4 regions of the Pantoea sp. USHLN298 genome follow, and region 3 is predicted to be linked to each of the others. Evidence: predicted binding sites of a transcription regulator. Region 3 holds the regulator's gene; each other region holds the start of a gene.
The links. Region 3 encodes PurR, which represses purine synthesis genes. Its sites were predicted from a motif close to CANGCAAACGTTTGCNTG; they were not measured.
Positions count from the first base shown of each region.

Region 1: the regulator PurR is predicted to act here: its motif matches at 2,566-2,583, upstream of rbsD (D-ribose pyranase).
Region 2: the regulator PurR is predicted to act here: its motif matches at 2,299-2,316, upstream of purT (formate-dependent phosphoribosylglycinamide formyltransferase).
Region 4: the regulator PurR is predicted to act here: its motif matches at 2,098-2,115, upstream of purE (5-(carboxyamino)imidazole ribonucleotide mutase).

Region 1 is NZ_JBBCRO010000008.1:259,928-264,139, reverse strand. Features, by position in the region: gene rbsC (ribose ABC transporter permease) at 1-621, opposite strand, end outside; gene rbsA (ribose ABC transporter ATP-binding protein RbsA) at 618-2,126, opposite strand; gene rbsD (D-ribose pyranase) at 2,134-2,553, opposite strand; gene WFK59_RS20380 (YgiW/YdeI family stress tolerance OB fold protein) at 2,737-3,138, opposite strand; gene qseB (quorum sensing response regulator transcription factor QseB) at 3,301-3,972, shown strand; gene qseC (quorum sensing histidine kinase QseC) at 3,960-4,212, shown strand, end outside.
Region 2 is NZ_JBBCRO010000002.1:504,521-508,732, forward strand. Features, by position in the region: gene WFK59_RS07075 (prolyl oligopeptidase family serine peptidase) at 1-1,415, opposite strand, end outside; gene WFK59_RS07080 (tellurite resistance TerB family protein) at 1,531-2,187, opposite strand; gene purT (formate-dependent phosphoribosylglycinamide formyltransferase) at 2,356-3,534, shown strand; gene WFK59_RS07090 (bifunctional 4-hydroxy-2-oxoglutarate aldolase/2-dehydro-3-deoxy-phosphogluconate aldolase) at 3,570-4,208, opposite strand.
Region 3 is NZ_JBBCRO010000001.1:924,458-928,669, reverse strand. Features, by position in the region: gene WFK59_RS04440 (C40 family peptidase) at 313-1,098, shown strand; gene cydH (cytochrome bd-I oxidase subunit CydH) at 1,157-1,246, opposite strand; gene purR (HTH-type transcriptional repressor PurR) at 1,528-2,553, shown strand; gene punR (DNA-binding transcriptional activator PunR) at 2,550-3,455, opposite strand; gene punC (purine nucleoside transporter PunC) at 3,562-4,212, shown strand, end outside.
Region 4 is NZ_JBBCRO010000001.1:208,035-212,246, reverse strand. Features, by position in the region: gene cysS (cysteine--tRNA ligase) at 1-646, opposite strand, end outside; gene ppiB (peptidylprolyl isomerase B) at 859-1,353, shown strand; gene lpxH (UDP-2,3-diacylglucosamine diphosphatase) at 1,353-2,069, shown strand; gene purE (5-(carboxyamino)imidazole ribonucleotide mutase) at 2,200-2,709, shown strand; gene purK (5-(carboxyamino)imidazole ribonucleotide synthase) at 2,706-3,770, shown strand; gene ybbP (putative ABC transporter permease subunit YbbP) at 4,104-4,212, opposite strand, start outside.

The DNA of each region.
Region 1 (4,212 bases), on a different contig from region 3:
CTCATTGCCGCCCAGCGCGTAGATATAGCGGCCAAGACGGGTGTGATGCAGCATGTACCAGGCGGCAATAAACACCAGCGCCATCAGCCAGACCGGAGCAGGAATACCCAGCGGACGCCCGATACCAAACCAGCCCAGCAGATCGGCGTTGGCATTAAAGCCGGTGCTGATTGGACTGCCGTCGGTGTAGACCATGGTGACGCCACGCAGCAGCAGCATCATCACCAGCGTGGCAATAAATGCCTGCACCTTACCGCGCGCCACAATGGTACCGGTCAGCGCACCAATCGCGGCCCCCAGCGCCAGCGAAGCCGCTACTGCCACCAGCGCATTCACTTCCATCCCGACCAGCGAGGCCCCGACAGCACCGGTCAGCGCCAGCAGTGAACCCACCGAAAGATCGATGCCGGAGGTCAGAATCACCAGCGTCATTCCGACCGCCATAATAGCGTTCACCGAGGTCTGCTGCAGAATGTTGAACAGGTTGGCCACGGTAAAGAAGTTCGGGCTCTGACTCGCCACCACGGCGATTAACACCACCAGCGCAATCAGCGACTTTTGTTCCAGTAACCAGCTTTTGCTAAACCAGCGACGGCTGGCAGGTAAAGTTTGGGTCGTCATACCACTAAATCCTCGCTGTGTTGCTTGCCTACGGCGGCGGCCATCAGGCTCTCCTGCGTGGCTTCTTCACGGGTAAATTCGCCGCTTAAACGGCCTTCATGCATCACCAGGATGCGATCGCTCATGCCTAACACTTCCGGCATCTCAGAAGAGACCAGGATGATGCTCAGCCCTTCGGCTTTGAACTGGTTAATCAGCTGATAAATCTCTTTTTTGGCACCGACATCAACGCCACGGGTTGGCTCATCAAGAATCAGCACGTTGGGACGGGTCATCAGGCCGCGGGCAATCGCCACTTTCTGCTGATTGCCGCCGGAAAGCAGGCCGATCGGCTGCGACATAGAGGGCGTTTTGACGTTGAACAGCCGGATAAAGTCGCCTACCGCCAGCTGCTCAGCCGCGTGCTTCAGCGTGCCGCCGCCGTGACTGAAATAGCGCAGCGCGGTCAGCGACATGTTCTCTTTCACCGACATACCCAGAACCAGGCCGTCACGCTTACGATCTTCAGAGATATAGACGATGCCGTTCGCCAGCCCGTCCTGTGGCGAACGCGTCACCACTTCGCGACCGCTGAGCCACAGGCTGCCCTGATGACGCGGCAACGCGCCATAGAGCACTTTCATCAGTTCAGTGCGGCCCGCGCCCATCAGTCCGGAGATGCCCAGAATCTCTCCTTTGCGCAGGCTGAAACTGACGTTATGCACGCCGGGACCGCTGACGTTGTCGACTTTCAGCCGCACTTCGCCCGGTGTCTGATCGAGATGCGGATATTGATCTTCCAGTTTGCGGCCGACCATCATTTCGATCAGGCTCTCTTCGGTCAGTTCGCTGACCGGACGCTCCGCAATAAACTGGCCGTCACGAAACACCGTGACGTCATCGCAGATCTCAAAGATCTCTTTCATGCGATGCGAGATGTAGACGATGCCGCAGCCCTGCGCCTTCAGTTCATTGATTACCCGAAACAGCGACAGCGTTTCGGTATCCGTCAGCGCATCGGTCGGCTCATCCATGATGATCACCTGCGACTCAAAGCTCAGAACTTTGGCAATTTCGACCATTTGCTGATCGCCAATCGACAGATCGCCCACCAGCTTGTGGCTGTTGAAGCGCAGATTTAACCGCTTCAGCAAGGCATCCGCTTCGGCATACATGCGCGCCCACTGGATGCGGCCAAAACGGTTAACAAATTCACGACCGAGGAAAATATTCTCCGCCACGGTTAACTGGGGGATCAGATTCAGTTCCTGATGGATAATGCCGATGCCCGCTTCCTGTGAGGCTTTAGGGCCATTGAACCGGGTCTCTTTGCCGAGCCAGTGCAGCGAACCGGCATCAAACTGATAGATCCCGGTCAGCACTTTCATCATGGTGGATTTACCGGCACCGTTTTCACCGACCAGCGCCATCACGCGTCCTGCCCGGACATTCAGTGAGGCACCCTTGAGGGCTTTCACCCCAGGGAACGATTTTTCAATGCCGTTAAGCTGCAGTAAAGGTTGCATAGCGGCCTCAGAAGGTGACGCCGGCGCTCAGGATGACATTCGCAAACGGAGAACACTCTCCGCTGCGAATGACCGCCTGACTGCGCTGCGTCTGTTGTTTGAATTGTTCATGGCTGGTGTAGCTGATGGTGATGCAATTCCCCTGGTGCTGTTGCAAGGCTTCGAGCACGGCGAGCAGTGCGCTATGGAGCGGCGGATTGTGCTGCTTAATCTCCTCCGCGATCAGGGCGCTTTCTACCTGCATCTCAAGCGTGACGGCATTGACCACCTGCATAAAATCGGGCGTACCCGGCGTCAGTGCTAAGTCAATGCGTTGCGGTCCTGCCGGAATCGGCAAACCGGCATCGGCAATCGTCAGCGTATCCGTGTGTCCCAGGCGGGCAATCACATGAGAGAGTTCAGCGTTTAACAAGCGACCTTTTTTCATCTTTTCACTCCACAGCGAAACGTTTCGCTGACAGGAGTGTATGAAAAGCCGCCAGCAACTCAATCGGGGAGAGTGAAATTTGTGATCGTTATCGAAACGTTTCGCTCACGCGGAGGGAAATTTGAATTAGGGCAGATAGCGGGGCAAAAAAAAGGACCGCCGAAGCGGTCCCGATCGCGGCGATTAAGGCAGTTTTCTGACCTGCTTAACGTCCATTTCGATGCTGTTGAAATCTTTATCCAGCTCACCGGTCAGCTCAACGGTATCCTGAGGCGAGATAGTCTGGCCGTTCCAGTGCTTGTGGTCGATTTCGACTTTCATGGTGCCGGTCTGATCGCGGAACAGATAATCTTCATCGCCGATCTGCTTTTCCAGCTTACCGCGAACGGTGATCCAGCTTTCGTCGCGCATATCTTCAGCCTGCTTCACGGTCACCACGCTGGTGTGGTCGGCGCTGAAGCCGCCCTGTTTCGTCTGGGTCTGCGCCGCCGGGGCATTAGGGTCGGTAAAACCGCCTTGCTGTGCAGCCAAAACCGGGGCAGATGCCAGCATAACGACGGCTAAAATTGCAGCGTGCTTTTTCATTTTGTCACCTCTTTTCCATGATGTGTTTCGTTTTGTTGAACCCAGTTAACCATAGGCTTCTTAACAGCTTCTTAAGAAGTAAAAATAAGCAATTTTCGCCGAAATCAGCTGTACAAGCCGCGGTCTGCTTCGTATAAAGCGCTATCAACGCAGGGAGAAATGATGCGTATTTTACTGATAGAAGACGATCGCTTAATTGGCGACGGTATCAAAGCGGGGCTGGGCAAGCTGGGATTTAGCGTCGACTGGTTTACCTCCGGTGAGGCCGGTTTTCAGGCGCTGCACGCCGCGCCCTGGGATGCGGTGGTGCTCGATCTCTCACTCCCCGAACGTGACGGGCTGGATATTCTGCGACAGTGGCGACAGCAGGGAGAGGATGTGCCGGTACTGATCCTGACGGCGCGCGATGCGCTCGATCAGCGGGTCGAAGGCCTGCAGATGGGTGCCGATGACTACCTCTGCAAACCCTTTGCCTTAACCGAAGTGGCCGCCCGACTGCAGGCGCTGATTCGTCGCCGGCATGGTCAGCTGCAACCCGAGTTGCGTCACGGCAAGGTCGTACTGATGCCTGACAGTCACAGCGTCCTGTGCGATGGCGAAGCGATTGAGCTGAAAAGCCGTGAACTGGCGCTGCTGGAGCTGTTTATGCGCAATCCTGGCCGGGTGCTGACCCGCAGCCAGCTGGAGGAGAAGCTCTACAGCTGGGATGCTGACGTCTCCAGTAATGCGGTAGAAGTGCATATCCATCATCTGCGGAAAAAACTCGGCAGCCAGTTTATTCGCACCCTGCACGGTGTGGGTTATACCCTGGGAGCGGCTGAATGCGATCGGTAAGCCTGTTCCTGCGCCTCGGCATCGGTTTTGTGCTGCTGCTCGGTATCTGCTGGGCCAGCGCCAGCCTCAGCGCATGGCATCAGACGCGGGAAACGATTGACGAGCTGTTTGATACCCAGCAAATGCTGCTGGCAAAACGCCTGCTGACGCTTGATTTCTCTTCGCTGGACAACGCCACGCTGCCAAAAACGAAGCAACTGCTACGACACCACCGCGGCGATCAGGATGATGACGCGCTGG
Region 2 (4,212 bases), on a different contig from region 3:
AGCAGGCTCAGACGGCTGACGCTGAAATCGGCATCCATACTGCTGCCATACGCACCGTAGCCGTAGACCAGCATCGGGTTCTGGCCCGGCTGATAGTATTTACGGTTATAGACCAGCGAAACCGGCACTTCGGTGCCATCGCTGACTTTGATCCAGTGATGCTCGCTTTTGTAGTCGTCCGCGTCGAACCCTTTTACCGCCGTCTGTTTCAGAATGCGGCGTTCACCGGTATCCATATCCAGCTCAAACAGCGTGGTTGGGGTGGTCATTGACGAGTAGCCGTAGCGCAGTTTACTGGTGCGGGGCGTCGGGTTATAGGCCAGCCAGGTAACATAGGTCGGATCGTCAAACGCGATGCCGCTGTTTTCGCCGCTGGCCCAGTTAATCTGGCGCAGGCTGGTCAGGCCGCGCTGGCGCTCCTCAACCACCAGCCAGTCACGGAATAGCTGGAAATCTTCCATCACCACATGATCCCGCGCCGGGATCAACGTCTCCCAGCGGGACTCAGGCAGATATCGGGTGCGGTAAAGTCCGAAGTTCTTGCCGTCGCGATTCGAGCGGATAAAGAACTGGTGATCGTAATGGTCGAGGCTGTACTCATGATCGCGGCGGCGCGGCAGGAACACATGCGGTAGCGCATCCGGGAAGTTAGCGTCGATCAGCTGAATTTCACTGGTGGTCGTGCTGTACAGCGCGATCAGGATGAACTGTTTTGAGGTGGTTTTATGCACGCTGAGGTGAAACGTATCATCCTTCTCCTCATACACCAGCTGATCGTCGCACTGCGGCGTTCCCAGCTCATGCCGCCAGACCTGATAAGAAAGCAGCGTCTGTGGATGCTTCTGCACATAGTAGACGGTGCGGGAATCGTTGCCCCAGGCAAAGCTGGAGGAGGCGTTGCTCAGCACTTCCGGATACCAGCTGCCGCTGTGCAGATTGCGGAAGCGAATGCCATATTGCCGCCGCGACAGAAAATCTTCTGCCATCGCCATCACCTGGTTATCCGGGCTGATGTGCAGCGCGCCCATGGTGTAAAACTCACTGTGCGAGGCGCGCTGATTGGCATCGAGCAGCAAGGTCCATTCATCAGACTCCGCGCTGTCGGCGGGTTGCCGATAGTAAGCCGGATATTCATTGCCGCTCTGATAGCGACTCTGATAACGATACCCGTTCTTTACATAGGGCACCGAATGGTCTTCCGGCGGCAGACGATCGATGATCTCTTTGAGTACCCGCTCCTGAAGCGGTTGCTGAGAGGCCATGATTTTACGGCCATAATTATTTTCAGCCCGCAGGTAATCGAGAACTTCGTTATCTTCACGTTTGTCGTCGCGTAGCCAGTAGTAGTTATCGACGCGCGTTTCACCATGCAGCGTCATCTCATGCGGTATTTTCTTTGCGATGGGTGCTTTCATGACATCCGTCTCCGTGAAAGTAATGATCTGTAAGCGTGGCACCAAAGGCGCAGGAAGCCAAGCTTCAACTGGTACGGAAACAGCAAGCTGGCCACCGGAGGTGGCCAGTGGGGGATTAACTGGCGGGTAAGCGGGCCTTCTCTGCCACGATATCCTGCTGAATACCGTCACGGACATCCTGCGGGATTTTAAGCGCATCGCCCAGCGCCGACAGGTAACTGCGTTCCATAAAATGATCGACGTCGATCGCCGCGCAGCTCAGGAAGTAAAGCTCCAGCGCCTCCTCTTCGTTCTTTACGTCGGCGGCCAGCCACTGCGGATCGAGTGGGCGGTTCATCGCTTTCTGAATCAGCTGTTCCGCCTCCTGACCGTAACCAGACTGATGAATATTCTGCTCAATCGCTGCCCGTTCCTGATCGTCGATATGACCATCACTTTTGGCGGCGAATACCAGCGCTGTGACCAGACGTTCGGCGCGCAGGTCAATGGGCGTCTGCGCTGCGCCAAAGTCAGGTTCATTCTGGTGCGCTTCGCTGACCCGCTGCTTATATTTGTTCCACAGCACCGCGCCTGCGGCAGCACCGCCGCCAATGATCAGCGCTTTGCCGCCATATTTGGTTAACAGTTTGCGTGACGATTTACTGGAAATCAGCATACCCGCCAGGCCGCCCAACGCGCCCGGTGCCAGCATATCGCTTAAACCACCGCCAGACTTGCTGTCGCCGCCCTTCTTCGCCAGTACCGACTGAATTTGTTGCAACCAGTTGTTCATCATCCACTCCTGTTTAAGATGGTAGTCCGTCATCCTGACGAAAAAGATGTCAGGAAACGTCAGAGCGGGAAAAGTAAGGCAAACGGCGGAGCGTTCGGTAAGAAAGATGAGTACGCAATCGTTTTCGTTTATACTGCGCGCGCATTTTGTGACTGCTTAGGTGAATTTATGACGACTCTCGGAACTGCGCTGCGCCCTGCGGCCACGCGTGTGATGCTATTAGGTTCAGGTGAACTGGGTAAAGAGGTGGCGCTGGAGTGTCAGCGTCTGGGTGTGGAAGTGATTGCCGTTGATCGCTACGCCGATGCCCCGGCGATGCAGGTGGCGCATCGCAGCTATGTGATCAACATGCTGGATGGCGAGGCGCTGGCCGCGCTGATCGCGCAGGAAAAACCTGACTTCGTGGTGCCGGAAATTGAAGCCATCGCCACCGACACCCTGGTGGCACTGGAGCAGCAGGGACAGCGCGTGGTGCCGACTGCCCGGGCGGCAAAGCTGACCATGAATCGTGAAGGTATTCGTCGTCTGGCTGCCGAAGAGCTGTCACTGCCGACCTCCCGTTACTGCTTCGCCGACAGCAAAGCGCGTTTCGACCAGGCTGCCGCGGAGATTGGCTTTCCCTGCATCGTGAAACCGGTGATGAGCTCCTCCGGCAAGGGCCAGAGCTTTATCCGTGATGCCAGCCAGCTGGACAGCGCATGGGAATACGCGCAGCAAGGCGGCCGTGCCGGTGCCGGTCGGGTGATCGTCGAAGGCGTCGTGACCTTTGATTTTGAAATAACCCTGCTGACCATCAGTGCGGTGGACGGCATTCATTTCTGCGCACCCATTGGTCATCGTCAGGAAGATGGCGATTACCGTGAATCCTGGCAGCCGCAGCAGATGAGCGATCTGGCGCTGCAGCGGGCGCAGGCGATTGCAGCGCAGGTGGTTGAGGCGCTGGGCGGATATGGACTGTTTGGCGTTGAGCTGTTTGTCTGCGGTGATGAGGTGATCTTCAGCGAAGTGTCGCCACGTCCACATGACACCGGCATGGTGACGCTGATTTCACAGGATCTGTCAGAATTTGCGCTGCACGTCCGGGCCTTCCTCGGTCTGCCAATTGGCGGCATTCGCCAGTATGGTCCGGCTGCGTCGGCGGTGATCCTGCCGCAGCTGACCAGCCAGAATGTGCAGTTCGTGAATGTCGGGGCGGCGCTGGGTGCCGGTCTGCAACTGCGTCTGTTCGGCAAGCCAGAGATCAGCGGACAGCGCCGGCTGGGCGTGGCGCTGGCCAGCGGTGACACCACCACTCAGGCGATTGCGCGTGCGGTCGCCAGCGCGGCAGCGGTGAAGGTCGAGGGATAATATCAAGGCGGTGAGCCTCGGCTCACCGCCAGAACTTACTTCGCCCCTTCTACCGCTTCACGCGCCAGTCGGGTAATCCGATCCCAGTCGCCCGCTTCCAGCGCATCGTTAGGCACCAGCCACGAACCGCCAATGCACAGCACGCTTTTCAGCGCCAGATAGTCACGGTAGTTGGCCGGAGAGATACCGCCGGTCGGGCAGAAACGCACCTGCGGGAAAGGCCCGCCAATCGCCTGCAGCGCTTTCACACCGCCGTTGGCTTCCGCCGGGAAGAATTTGAACTCACGCAGGCCGTAGTCCATGCCGGTCATCAGTTCTGAAACGGTGCTGATGCCAGGAATCAACGGAACCGGGCCTTCAACGGCAGCTTTCAGTAACGACTCCGTGACGCCAGGGCTGATGATAAATTGCGCGCCCGCCTCGGTCACTTCCTGCAGTTGCTGAGGATTAATCACTGTACCCGCACCGACAATCGCTTCCGGCACTTCTTTGATCATCGCACGCAGCGCATCCATCGCCACCGGCGTACGCAGCGTTACTTCCAGCACCCGGACACCGCCCGCGACCAGCGCTTTCGCCATCGGGACCGCGTGTTCCAGCTTGTTTACCACGATCACCGGCACGACCGGTCCGGTGGTCAGAATCTGTTCAGCACTTGTTTTCCAGTTCTTCATCACT
Region 3 (4,212 bases):
CAGGACTGAAAACGAGATTTTACCGCTGCCGGATTAAATCGCCATGTTTGTTAAGTCCGCTCATCAGCCCTGATGCCACCCGGTTATTAACGGCCAGTAACATATTAATAATTTGCAATAGTTTTGCCGATATAAGACGCTGAAAATGTTCATTTTCAACGCAATTGCGTGAGGCCGAAAGATTAATAAAAAAAGGCGTTACTGTTTTCAAACGAACTGGACTAGAATGGCATCGGCGCTGATCCTGGATCAGATTATTCCCAACTTTGTCGCGGTGCGTAGTGGCCCTGACAACTTAACTAAAACCGGACTATGCGTTTAATCATTACGCTTTTCATTCTTGCCTTTGCGCAACTGTTCTTTAACATCGCTTCTGCCTCACCGCAGGCGCCGGTGAATGTCAGTTCGCATAAAGCAGAGAAAAAGAGTGCGCGCGAAGATGAGCGCCGCAAGCGTCGCCCGCTGAAAACGGCGGCAAAGAAAACACGCGTCAGTCCGATTCAGAAGCTCAAAGTCAAAAAACAGAAAAAAAGCGAACTCACCGCCAGCCATCTTCCCGCTAAGAAAAGTAAAACCTCCCTTAAAACGGCCAGTAAAAAACGCTACGGCCACCAGCGTTCGCTTAAAACCGTTGACGCCAGCAGCAGTGACACCGGCACCATTAAAATGAGCAAGTCACATCGTCAGCGTTACCAGAAAGCGCGCGAAACGGCGATGACCAAGTTGATGGGTCAGTTAGGCAAACCTTATCAATGGGGTGGCACCTCACCGCATACCGGTTTTGATTGCAGCGGCCTGGTCTGGTACGCCTATAAAGATTTGGTCAAGTTCAAGATCCCGCGCACCGCCAATGAGATGTTCCATCTGCGCGACGCCGCGCCGGTTAAACGTGAGTCACTGGAGAAAGGCGATTTAGTCTTTTTCCGCATCAATGGCCGCGGCACCGCCGATCACGTTGGGGTTTATCTCGGCAACGGCAAATTCATTCAGTCACCGCGTACCGGCAAAGATATTCAGATCAGTGCGCTGGGTGAAGACTACTGGCAGCGCCACTATATTGGTGCGCGTCGGGTCATGACGCCAAAGACCATTCGCTAACGCAGCCGTTGGGCGATCGCCAGACAGCAAAAAGCCGGGCCATGCCCGGCTTTTTCGATCAGTGCAGAATCGCGGTGAAGCTAAAAGCGACAATCATCAGCAGGCAGCCGACGGTAGTCATCAGCGCCAGTTTCAAATCGGTACTCATTTAACTCTCCTTAGTCACAATTTTTGTGGGGTTAAGCCATTTTCCCACAGGACCGGGTAAAAATCTCGTTTTATCCGCCCAGCCTTGTTAGAATCCTGCCTTTGTTGCGCAACGCGCGCAGCCCCGGTTCCGTTTGCTCTCTTTTCAGGCGCTCATTACCCGCCAGTCGCCCTGTTTACCGGTCAGAAAACCTGCATAATTGCGCAGAAAACCCTGAGCAGACGCAAACGTTTAACATTATGCTTATCATTGCGTTAGATAAGCCCTGGAGTCCGATTTTAATGGCAACAATTAAAGATGTGGCAAAACGCGCCGGCGTCTCAACGACCACCGTTTCGCACGTCATCAATAAAACGCGTTTTGTCGCTGAAGAGACGCGCAACGCCGTCTGGCAGGCGATTCAGGAACTGCACTATTCGCCCAGCGCCGTGGCGCGCAGCCTGAAGGTGAATCACACCAAAACGCTGGGCCTGCTGGCGACTTCCAGCGAAGCGCCCTACTTTGCTGAAATTATTGAAGCAGTGGAAAACCACTGTTTCGACAAAGGCTATACTCTGATTCTGGGTAATGCGCACAATGATCTGCAGAAGCAGCGCGCCTATCTCAGCATGATGGCGCAAAAGCGCGTCGATGGGCTGCTGGTGATGTGCTCTGAGTATCCGGACGATCTGCTGAAAATGCTGGAAGAGAACCGTAACATCCCGATGGTGGTAATGGACTGGGGCGAATCCCGCGCCGACTTTACCGACACGGTGCTGGACAATGCGTTTCAGGGCGGTTATCTCGCCGGGCGTTATCTGATTGAGCGTGGCCATCGCGAGATTGGCGCCATCCCCGGCCAGATGGAGCGCAACACCGGTGGCGGACGTCACGCCGGCTTCCTGAAGGCGCTGGAAGAAGCGGGTATTCAGCCGCGTGCCGAGTGGATTGTCCAGGGTGACTTTGAACCTGAATCGGGCTATCAGGCAATGCAGCAGATCCTGTCGCAGAAACAGCGCCCGACCGCGGTGTTCTGTGGTGGCGATATCATGGCGATGGGGGCGATTTGCGCCGCCGATGAGATGGGATTGCGCGTGCCGCAGGACATTTCGGTGATCGGCTATGACAATGTGCGCAACGCGCGCTACTTCGCGCCGGCGCTGACCACCGTTCATCAGCCGAAAGCGCAGCTGGGTGAGAAAGCGCTGGAGATGTTGCTGGATCGCATCACCAGCAAACGTGAGATTTCTCAAACCATCGAAGTGCATCCAACCCTGATTGAACGTCGTTCCGTAGCTGATGGTCCGTTCCGCGACTACCGCCGTTAATCTTCGCTTAACCACTCCTGATTAAGCGTTTGCGCATCACCCAGATAGCTGAGTAACCAGCCGGTCGCCGGTGATGCGCGATCTTCCGCCCAGCTGACACAACAGGGACTCTCCGGAAAAGCCACCGGCAGGGTCAGCTCCACCAGCGCGCCGCTGTCCAGCAACGGCCGGGCCAGATGACCAGGCACCATCGCCACGCACAATCCCGCCAGTACGCAATCCAGCCCGGTCTGCCATTCCGGCACCACCAGCCGACGCTGGTTGTCGAGCGTCCACGTCATCCGGCGTGGCAGCGCGCGCGAAGTATCTTCCAGAACCAGCGACGGCCAGCTGCGCAGGGTATCGTCATCTATCTGGCTCACTTCCGTCAGCGGATGGTGGTTCGCGACTACGCAGCGCCAGTTGAGCGTCCCCATATCGCGAAAGGCAAAGCGGCCGCCGACCGGGATCGCCTGAGTCGCGCCGATAGCAACCTCCACCCGGCCATCCGCCAGCGCATCCCAGACGCCGTTGAACACTTCATAACTGATGTGCAACTCCATGTCAGGAAAGTGCCGGTAAAAATCCTTCACTAATTGTCGGGTACGCTGCGGCTTGACGATACAGTCCACCGCAATACTTAACTGCCCGCGCCAGCCGTTGGCCAGCTGCTGACACTGGCGGCGGGTGGCGAGCATTTTTTTGATGACGCTGCGCCCTTCCCGGACAAAATGCTCTCCCGCAGGGGTTAATACCACCTCACGATGCTGACGTTCAAACAGCGGAACCGCCAGCCAGGTCTCCAGCTGGCGCACCGTGTAGCTGATAGCCGACGGCACCCGATGCAGCTCCTGCGCCGCCGCGCTGAAGCTGCCACCGCGCGCCACGGCATCCACCACTTCTAACGCATATTCTGACCACATATTCTGCCTTCAAATTTTTTAACAGCAATAGGCAAATATTAGCGTTTCACAGCGGCAAACGCACCTTTTACACTCTGCCGCGTTCAACCTGCAAAATGAGAATCAGATGTCACCGTCAAAAGGATTTATGCCTTATCTCGCTCTGCTGAGCATGCTGGGCTTTTTAGCCACCGATATGTACCTGCCCGCGTTTGGCGCGATGCAGCAAACTTTCAATACCTCGCCTGGCCTGATCAGTGCCAGCATGAGCCTGTTCCTGGCCGGTTTTGCCTGCGGTCAGCTGTTCTGGGGTCCGCTCTCCGATCGCATCGGGCGTAAGCCGGTGCTGCTGGCCGGACTGGCGCTGTTCGCCGTCGGCTGTGCCGGTATGCTGTGGGTAGAGGATATTTATCTGATGCTGGCGCTGCGCTTTGTTCAGGCGATTGGCGTCTGTGCGGCCGCTGTCAGCTGGCAGGCGCTGGTGGTCGATCGCTATCCGGCCGCACGTGCTAATAAGGTGTTTGCCACCATCATGCCGCTGGTGGCGCTTTCGCCAGCCCTGGCACCGCTGTTAGGCGCGTGGCTGATTGGTCATTTCCACTGGCGTTCGATCTTCCTGGTGCTGACGCTGATTGCGCTGGCCTTGATCCTCACGACGCTGCGCCTGCCGTCGGGCCGCAAAGCAACGGGCAACCAGGGCGCAAATCCGGGCTTTTTTACCCTGCTTAAATCCCGGGTTTACAGTGGTAACGTGCTGATTTATTCCGCCTGTTCCGCC
Region 4 (4,212 bases), 720 kb from region 3:
GTTTGCAGTTCATTGCCGAGCACTCGATGTGCCAGCCGGGACGACCATTGCCCCACGGCGATGACCAGGCTGGCTCATCCGCTTTGGACATTTTCCACAGCACGAAGTCCATCGGGTTGCGCTTCACGTCGGCGACTTCAACCCGCGCGCCCGCCTGCAGCTGCTCCAGATCCTGACGGGACAGCGCGCCGTAATCGGTATCGCTAAGCACATCAAACATCACGTCGCCATTGTCCGCCACATAAGCGTGACCGCGAGCGATCAGTGTTTCCACCAGCTCAATGATCTCCGCGATGTGGCGCGTGGCGCGCGGCTCCTGATCGGGCGGCAGAATGCCCAGCGCAGCGAAATCGTTGTGCATCTCACCAATCATCCGGTTGGTCAGGGTTTCGATGCTCTCGCCGTTTTCATTGGCACGCTTGATAATTTTATCGTCGATGTCGGTGATGTTACGCACGTAGTCCAGCTGGTAGCCGAGGTAACGCAGATAGCGTGCCACCACGTCAAACGCCACGAACGTCCGCCCATGACCAATGTGACAGAGGTCATACACCGTGATGCCGCAAACATACATCCCGATCTTACCGGCATGAATGGGTCTGAATTCCTCTTTCTGTCGACTCAGGGTGTTATAAATCTTAAGCATTGAACGGTTCCGTATTGGCGTGTGGTTGACACTTTTAAGTATCCAGACATTGTGCCGTATTTTTATCGCTCGCGCGACGCAAAGCAAGCCAACTGCGCCGCGCTGCTGACGCGTCAGCAGAAATTATGATATAAGAACGGTCGACAAAAAGAGGCACGCCAACCGATAAAGCGGCCTCAGCAACTGACGACAACCTTTACAGGACGACAATAATGGTAACTTTCCAGACGAACCATGGCGATATCGTAATCAAAACCTTCGATGATAAAGCGCCGGCAACCGTAAAGAACTTCCTGGATTACTGCCGTGAAGGTTTCTACGACAACACCATTTTCCACCGGGTGATCAATGGTTTTATGATTCAGGGCGGCGGCTTCGAGCCGGGCATGAAGCAGAAAGCCACCAAAGATGAAATCCAGAACGAAGCCAACAATGGCCTGAAAAACACCAAAGGTACGCTGGCCATGGCACGTACCTCAGCGCCGCACTCTGCGACCGCACAGTTTTTCATCAACGTGGCTGACAATGACTTCCTGAACTTCCGTGACGAAAGCGTCCAGGGCTGGGGTTATTGTGTATTCGCCGAAGTGGTTGAAGGCATGGATGTGGTCGAGAAAATCAAGGGCGTTTCTACTGGCCGCAGCGGCATGCACCAGGATGTGCCGAAAGATGACGTAATCATCCAGAAAGTGACCGTCAGCGAGTAATGTCGCGTACCCTGTTTATCGCAGACCTCCATCTGTGTCAGGAAGAACCGGCGATCACCGCCGGTTTTCTGCATTTTTTACAGCGCGAAGCGCCACACTGCGACGCGCTCTATATTCTTGGCGATCTGTTTGAAGCCTGGATTGGTGACGACGATCCGAATCCGCTGCATCAGCAGGTCGCCAGCGCCCTGCGCGCCCTCTCCGTTCCGATCTACTTTATTCATGGCAATCGCGATTTCCTGATCGGTCAGCGCTTCGCCCGCGCCAGCGGGATGACGCTGCTGCCTGAAGAACAGGTTCTGACGCTCTACGGCCACCGCCTGCTGATCATGCACGGCGATACGCTCTGCACCGACGACGCCGGCTATCTGCGTTTTCGCGCTAAAGTCCATAACCGGTGGATTCAGCGGCTGTTTCTTGCGCTGCCACTGTCGCTGCGTAAACGCATCGCCGCCCGGATGCGTGCCGACAGCAAACAGGCCAATCAGCATAAATCCATCTCCATCATGGATGTGAACCACGAGGCGGTCACCGCCACTATGCTGCGCCAGCAGGTACGTCTGCTGATCCACGGCCATACCCACCGTCCGGCCATTCATCAGCTGACGCTACAGGATGAAACCGCGCAGCGCGCGGTACTGGGTGCCTGGCACAGCCGGGGATCGATGATTCAGCTCGACGCCAGCGGCATTCAGCTGATCGATTTCGACTTTTAATCGTCGGGAAAATCCGCCCCTTTCGCCCGACGCAACCGTTTTCCTTGCTCGCTTCTCATGCTATTCTCTGTGCCCTTCAAAACCTGTCCGCCCGGCCAGGTCTGTTTGTTCATTCACAGGAGTTGACCGCATGTCATCCAACGCCGCCCCGGCCCGCATCGCGATTGTTATGGGTTCTAAAAGTGACTGGTCCACCATGCAGTTCACTGCGGAAATCCTTACCAGCCTGGACGTGCCCTTCCATGTTGAAGTGGTCTCCGCACACCGTACGCCCGATAAACTGTTCAGCTTTGCCGAAACCGCTGCTGACCAGGGTTTTCAGGTCATTATTGCTGGCGCGGGTGGCGCGGCACATCTGCCGGGTATGCTGGCGGCTAAAACCCTGCTGCCGGTACTGGGCGTGCCGGTACAGAGCGCCGCGCTGAGCGGCGTCGATAGCCTCTATTCGATTGTGCAGATGCCGCGCGGGATTCCGGTCGGTACGCTGGCGATCGGCAAAGCCGGTGCCGCCAATGCCGCACTGCTGGCGGCGCAGATTCTGGCGATTCACGACGGCGCGCTGGCATCACGGCTGGCGAACTGGCGTCAGAGCCAGACCGATGAGGTGCTGAATCATCCCGATCCGCGGGAGGACGCATGAAGCCGGTTTGCGTACTCGGTAACGGTCAGTTAGGCCGTATGCTGCGTCAGGCGGGTGAACCGCTGGGGATTGCGGTCTATCCGGTGGGTCTGGATGCCGATCCGGCTGCCCTGCCGATGGCCGACAGCGTCATCACCGCCGAAATCGAGCGCTGGCCGGAAACCGCGCTGACGCGTGAACTGGCGAGCCACCCGGCGTTTGTGAACCGCGAGATTTTTCCGCGTCTGGCCGATCGCTTTACTCAGAAACAGCTGCTGGATCAGCTCCATCTTGCGACTGCGCCTTGGCAGTTGCTGGCCGACCAAAGCGAATGGCCGTCAGTGTTTGACTCGCTCGGCGAACTGGCGATTGTGAAACGTCGCACCGGCGGCTATGACGGTCGCGGCCAGTGGCGTCTGCGCGCCGGTGAAACCGATGCGTTGCCGGAAGAGTGCTATGGCGAATGCATCGTCGAACAGGGAATTAATTTCTCCGGCGAAGTGTCGCTGGTCGGTGCGCGCGGTCACGATGGTGGCACGGTGTTCTATCCGCTGACCCACAACCTGCATCAGGATGGCATTCTGCGCACCAGCGTGGCGTGGCCGGTGGCGGATCAGGCCCGGCAGCAGCAGGCGGAAGCGATGCTGAGCGCCATCATGCAGGAACTGAACTACGTCGGCGTAATGGCGATGGAGTGTTTTGTCACGCCGGACGGTCTGCTGATTAATGAACTGGCGCCGCGCGTTCACAACAGCGGTCACTGGACGCAGAATGGCGCCTCGATCAGCCAGTTTGAACTGCATCTGCGGGCAATTCTGGGGCTGCCGTTGCCACAGCCGGTGGTGTTTGCGCCGTCGGTGATGGTCAATCTGATTGGCACCGCCGTGAACATTGACTGGTTGCAGCAGCCGCTGGTGCATCTGCACTGGTATGACAAAGAGGTGCGTCCGGGCCGTAAGGTCGGGCATCTTAACCTGACCGACGGTGATACCGCGCGGCTCAGGGCGGCCCTTAACGCGCTGGTGCCACAGCTACCGGAAGAGTACGCCAGCGGTATCGCCTGGGCGGTTGAGAAACTGTAATCTCCGCACCGCCTGCTGATGGCTTTATCAGGCGGCTGAGCGCGATGGCGCAGTTCGCGTTAAGTCAGAGGCAGACGCCGGTCACGGGAAACGATCGCAAAGACGCAAAAACGGCATCCCTGCCAGCCCGGCACGCACCACTGCGCACCTCATCCCTGAGGTGCGCCCGTTGCCGGGCCAATACGTTGCGGCGTTTTTATCCAGGCGGCGTGACGCATTGCTCTGCGTTTCCCGTGACCCGCTTGCTGGTTCTGGCTGCGATCGGGAAGACGACCGGATGCTGACGACATGCGATCTGGAGGAGGGTTAAACTCAGCCCTTCCTTATGCCGCATCATGCCGCATCAAACTTCCTGAACAGCGCTTTGCCTTTCAGTAACCGCACGCCAAGCCAGCCCCCGCACAGCGACAACAACAACGCGCCGCACAGCGGTAACGCCAGC